One region of the Citrobacter sp. LJND-P06 genome, then DNA from elsewhere that is predicted to be linked to it. Evidence: predicted binding sites of a transcription regulator. Region 1 holds the regulator's gene; the other holds the start of a gene.
The links. The regulator Fur, encoded in region 1, represses iron uptake genes when iron is present. The targets are predictions, from matches to a motif close to ATAATAATGAGAACNACTATCAA.
Positions count from the first base shown of each region.

Region 1 (3,126 bases):
CATGGCCAAAGAACAAACGGACCGTACGACATTAGATCTGTTCGCGCACGAGCGTCGCCCGGGACGACCCAAAACCAATCCGCTTTCGCGTGATGAACAGCTACGCATTAATAAGCGTAATCAGCTTAAACGCGACAAGGTTCGTGGGCTTAAGCGTGTCGAACTGAAGCTTAATGCTGATGCCGTGGATGCGCTGAATGAACTGGCGGAAGCACGCAATATGAGCCGCAGTGAGCTCATTGAAGAGATGCTGACAAACCAGCTTATCTCGCTGCGTGGCCAGGGGTCTGTCTGAATTTCTGCTCTAAATCATAAATCGTGTAGCACAGAGTGCAGTCCTGCGTGTTTGCTGTTTCCGCATGCCTGACTGATCTGCTATCATTGCCCTTATCCGTGGGCAATACGCCACCACCATTTCAATAAGTTTCAAGAGGTTATTTTACTCATGGCAATCACTGGCATCTTTTTCGGCAGCGACACCGGTAATACCGAAAATATCGCAAAAATGATTCAAAAACAGCTTGGTAAAGACGTTGCCGATGTTCATGACATTGCGAAAAGCAGTAAAGAAGACCTGGAAGGGTATGACATTCTGCTGTTAGGTATTCCGACCTGGTACTACGGTGAAGCACAGTGCGACTGGGATGACTTCTTCCCTACCCTCGAAGACATTGATTTCAATGGTAAACTGGTGGCTCTGTTTGGTTGTGGCGATCAGGAAGACTACGCAGAGTACTTCTGCGATGCGCTGGGCACCATCCGCGACATTATCGAACCACGCGGCGCAACCATCGTAGGCCACTGGCCGACAGCAGGCTATCACTTCGAAGCCTCCAAAGGTCTTGCTGATGACGATCATTTTGTCGGTCTGGCTATCGACGAAGACCGTCAGCCGGAATTGACCGCTGAGCGCGTTGAAAAATGGGTTAAACAGATTTCCGCCGAACTGCATCTCGACGAAATCATCAACGCCTGATTTCGTGCGGCGCAGAAATCATCTGCGCCGCATCAATAGATAAAACCAATCAAAATAATTGCTACAAATTTGTAACTTTCCTGCCCATCCCTGTACAATGTTCGGGTGTTATTCTGGTATTGCACAGTGTGATTGTCGGCAGTACCACGTTTTGATTAATATTATTTGCCCGAGGCTTGCAGTTTTCATTTAGACATGGCAGTTCTATAATGATACGCATTCTCTCAAGTGCAATTTCTGTCACTTCTTTAATGAAGTGAATCGTTTAGCAACAGGACAGATTCCGCATGACTGACAACAATACCGCATTAAAGAAGGCTGGCCTGAAAGTAACGCTTCCTCGTTTAAAAATTCTGGAAGTTCTTCAGGAACCGGAAAACCATCACGTCAGTGCGGAAGATTTGTATAAGCGTCTGATCGACATGGGTGAAGAAATTGGTCTGGCGACCGTGTATCGCGTGCTGAACCAGTTCGATGACGCCGGTATCGTGACTCGCCACAATTTTGAAGGCGGCAAATCCGTTTTTGAGCTGACCCAACAGCATCATCATGATCATCTTATTTGCCTCGATTGTGGCAAAGTGATCGAGTTCAGCGATGATTCTATCGAAGCGCGTCAGCGTGAGATTGCGACTAAACACGGTATTCGTTTAACTAACCATAGCCTCTATCTTTACGGTCACTGCGCTGAAGGCGATTGCCGCGAAGACGAGCATGCGCACGACGCAAAGTAATGCTCCCGCCTAAAGAGCCAACCACCCGGTTGGCTTTTTTATGCCCATAAAAAAGACCTGCTATCAAAGCAGGTCTTTTCGCTTCCGCTAAGTCCATTTACTGTACTGTGTTCTTACTGCGAATTTCTTTCCAGATTTTATCGCAATCGGCTTGTACCGCCTGACCATTGCCTGTACGTGTTGCCTGAATGCATTGCTGGTAATCCAGTACCCGCACGCTCTCTTCGTTAGCAAACTGCTTATGCTGGTCTTCTTTTTTCAGCACATTTAATACGCTTTGGCAGGCTTCGATTTTTTCCGGTGAACCTTGCGCGGTGTTAATACATGCGCTGTATGCCTCTTTAAGGCGGCTGTCTTCCTTGGGTGCAGGAGATTGCGCGCAGGCCACCAGCCCTGACGTCATAATGGCGATGAGTAACATTTTTTTCATACAACAGTCCTCAACGACGCGGCAGAGATATACCCTGCCGCGACTGGCATCAGAAAATAGTGAATGGGGCGATAACCATGAACTTCACGTCACGCTCATCCTGGAAGATGTTGCCATAACCGCCGCTCCAGCTTGGGATATTGGAGTGGTTGTCATACTCGGTGAAGTGCAGTTTAAACATGGTGCCTTTGGCACGTCCTTCCTGCATGGTATAAACCGCATCAAGACTGTAGGAAGATTCTTCGATGGTTTGGTTTTTGTCGTAGAACGCATCCGGGTTGCTCTGCCAGGTAGCCGGTTTTGCATCCCAGGCGTAGACGTACGACGCACCCAGTGCCATGCCTGGCAGATTCCAGTTCTTCAGGTCATACATCGCGCCGAAGAAGACCGCTTTTTCGCCGTTGGCGTTAAAGTCGGAACGGTTATCCCACCAGACATCCAGACGACCGTTAGAGGAAGCGTAGGTCGGCGTCATACGCTGTAAGAAGTAACCCTGCTGCCCGTCCGCTTTAACCCAGGTTCCTTCCAGACGCAGATCGACCACTTCCGCCACTTTGTAACCGAAAGTCAGTGCCTGCAACCATGCGGTGCCGTCATAGATGTCGTTCACACTGCGGTCATCAACTTTATCGCGTGCGCCGTAGAACTGGTAACTGGTGGTAAATGGATTCCCGCCCAGATCGAATTTGTAACTGGCTTTGGCAAAGTACTGATCGACATAGCCCTCAGACTGGCCAAAGGCAGCCTCAAGAATAAGGTCATTTTTGAAATCGTATTTTGCGCCAACGGAGTGGAGATAATCGACTTTGGTCTTTTTATCCGCCTGATAGAATTTATCGACTTCAATGTGCCACGGCGCTTTATATTCGTTGGCCCACATGTAGGAGAAGCTCAACGCGCCCGCATCGCCATAGTCAAAGTTGGCTCCGGCTTCTGCCCCTTGATAGGTGCCCGGCATAAAGCTCCAGTGCGGCGCTAACAGCGTC
Region 1 covers NZ_CP187317.1:3,211,893-3,215,018, forward strand. Annotated here, with positions in the region: gene ybfE (LexA regulated protein) at 2-295, shown strand; gene fldA (flavodoxin FldA) at 446-976, shown strand; partial or broken gene ACO7SM_RS15355 (fur leader peptide) at 1,186-1,271, shown strand; gene fur (ferric iron uptake transcriptional regulator) at 1,264-1,710, shown strand; gene ACO7SM_RS15365 (ChiQ/YbfN family lipoprotein) at 1,808-2,140, opposite strand; gene chiP (chitoporin ChiP) at 2,190-3,126, opposite strand, start outside.

Region 2 (3,126 bases), 2.1 Mb from region 1:
CTGACATCTCGTTATTATTGAGCTTTTTATTCAGGACAAATGAAAACAAACCGCTGCTGCCGGTAAAATCGCGCTTCCAGAATTCATGGCCTTTGCTGCCAGGGAGCGCAGGGTGATTGACGCGCGCCACTTGGGGGTGGTTTGCCAGCCATTCAGCCACTTTCAGGCTGCTTTCATGATGCTGACGCAGGCGCACGCCCAGGGTACGTAAACCGCGGCTGGTCATGTACGCCGTGTCGGCATCCAGCATTTGCCCCATCAGATAGGCATTCTCACGCAGTTGTTCCCAGCAGCGGGCGTTGGAAACGGCCGTGCCGACCATCGCGTCAGAGTGACCAATCAGATATTTTGTCCCTGCCTGAATAGAGATATCGATTCCAAAATCCAGCGCTTTAAACAGCACCCCGGCGGCCCAGGTGTTATCCATCATGATAATCGCATCCGGCGCAACGCGTCTGACGGCTTCAACAATCGCTGGGATGTCATGGACTTCCATTGTGATGGAGCCCGGCGATTCCAGGAAAACGATTCGGGTGTTGGGCTGAATGTGTTTTATGATATCGGCGCCGACCATGGGGTCGAACCAGCCGGTGCTCACACCGAGTTTGGCGAGAATTTTGGTGCAGAAATCCTGGCTTGGCTCATAGGCTGTGTTGGTCATCAGCACATGATCGCCCTGTTCGACGAAAGCCAAAATGGTGTTGGCGACGGCCGCCGCGCCGCAGGGGAACAGGGCGCATCCGACGCCGCCCTCCAGTTCGCACATTGCTTCCTGGAGAGAGAAATGGGTCAACGTTCCGCGACGGCCATAGAAAAGCTCGCCGTTGGCGCGGTTGTGAGTGGCGTGTTTTTTCGCTTCGACTGTCTCGAATACCAGTGAAGACGCGCGCTGAATCACGCTGTTTACCGATCCCAGGGTGTACTTTTTACTGCGCCCTGCATTCACAAATTGGGTATCAAGGTGTTTTTTTGCCATGTCGCACGACCTGTTTTTTTATACGTCTGGATGTCTAAACTAACATGAATGCGGCACCGCGCATCCAGAGGAATGGCGATAAAGCAGAAAATTTTATCAAAATAACCTCTCGTGACTTTTTTACTGCGTAAGCGCAAGGAAAAGAAACCAAAGGTGCGGCAATATGTAAATAGTAATGAGAACGACTATCAATTCGACGTCGTTTTGATATTATTACGCTCAGATTTTGTGATTTGCGTCCTGGAGATACAGAGTGGGTAATAATTTGATGCAGACGGATCTTTCCGTCTGGGGTATGTATCAGCACGCCGACATTGTGGTTAAGTGCGTGATGATTGGTCTGATTCTGGCGTCAGTGGTCACCTGGGCTATCTTCTTCAGCAAAAGCGTTGAACATTTCACGCAGAAGCGCCGACTCAAGCGTGAGCAGGAGCAACTGGCTGAAGCCCGTTCTTTGGATCAGGCAAGCGATATCGCTTCTGAATTTGACGCAAAAAGTTATAGCGCGATGTTGATTAACGAAGCGCAAAACGAACTTGAACTGTCAGAAGGCAGTGAAGACAACGAAGGTATTAAAGAGCGTACTGGGTTCCGTCTGGAACGCCGCGTCGCAGCCGTGGGTCGTCATATGGGACGGGGCAACGGCTATCTGGCGACTATCGGTGCGATCTCTCCTTTTGTGGGTCTGTTCGGTACGGTATGGGGCATCATGAACAGCTTCATCGGTATCGCACAAACGCAAACCACTAACCTTGCTGTCGTGGCTCCGGGTATCGCAGAAGCACTTTTGGCGACGGCGATTGGTCTGGTGGCGGCTATTCCTGCGGTGGTTATCTACAACGTCTTTGCACGCCAGATTGGCGGCTATAAAGCGATGCTGGGCGACGTGGCGGCACAGGTGCTGTTGCTGCAAAGCCGTGATCTGGATTTGAACGCGAGTGTCTCCGCTCAGCCGGTACGTACCGCGCAGAAATTACGTGTAGGATAATGCTTCATGGCAATGCGTCTTAACGAAAACCTGGACGATAACGGTGAAATGCATGAAATCAACGTGACGCCGTTTATCGACGTTATGCTGGTTCTGCTGATCATCTTTATGGTGGCTGCGCCCCTGGCGACGGTGGATGTGAAGGTGAATTTGCCTGCCTCCTCCAGTGTGCCGCAACCTCGTCCGGAAAAACCGATTTACCTGTCTGTGAAGGCCGATAACTCCATGTTCATCGGCAACGATCAGGTCACGGATGAAACCATGATCAACGCGCTCAATACGTTGACCGAAGGAAAGAAAGACACCACGATCTTCTTCCGCGCCGATAAAACGGTTGATTACGAAACCATGATGAAGGTAATGGACTCGCTGCATCAGGCGGGTTACCTGAAAATTGGTTTGGTTGGCGAAGAGGTCGCAAAAGCGAAGTAATCGTTTTGCCGGACGGTGCCTGGGCCTGTCCGGCCTGCTTTCTGCGGGTTGTTGGTCGGGCAGGCATCGTCGCCTGGCACAACCCTACTCAGCGTTGTCCTTGAAAACTCCCCCCACACACTTTCGCTAAGGGATTTGAGATCTCCATCTCACGACCTTTTGCCTGCGCCATAACTTATCACATCAACCGCTCGTCCTTTATTCCGCACAATTACACAATCTTTTCTTTATTATTCGCCGCACCATTCGGCAGATTTTTAACGTTGCTGTTTATTTGGCATAAAAAAATCAAACACAGATAAAAACACTAATTCATAATAAATAAAAATATAACTGATATATGTATTATTAATTTGCATATATTATTTTATTTTTATTAAGCTCAATATATATATTTTAAATATAACAAGGTAATACCATGAGTGGCTATACATTATTCCCAAAAATAAGAGAAAGCATTGAGTGGGTTTCCGGGCACAGTGAAGCGGTTATCCAGTTTGGCTGGAGCATCATTGCCGCCATTATCTTATTGTTTATAGGCAAACTTTTTTCTCGCCTTCTCGCTCGTGGGCTGGAGAACCTGCTATTAAAACGTAAAGTCGATATCACCATCGTGCAGTTTTTTACCGCCCTGGTTCGCTACATTACGCTCGCGTTTTTCATTGTCGCCGCATTGGGTCGCGTCGGCATTGAAACCTCTTCCATCATTGCGGTAATTGGCGCAGCAGGT
Region 2 covers NZ_CP187317.1:670,570-673,695, forward strand. Annotated here, with positions in the region: gene metC (cystathionine beta-lyase) at 1-976, opposite strand, end outside; gene exbB (tol-pal system-associated acyl-CoA thioesterase) at 1,230-1,964, shown strand; gene exbD (TonB system transport protein ExbD) at 1,971-2,396, shown strand; gene mscS (small-conductance mechanosensitive channel MscS) at 2,815-3,126, shown strand, end outside.
Region 2: a site for Fur is predicted at 1,146-1,168, ahead of exbB (tol-pal system-associated acyl-CoA thioesterase). Genes of this name have one in related genera too.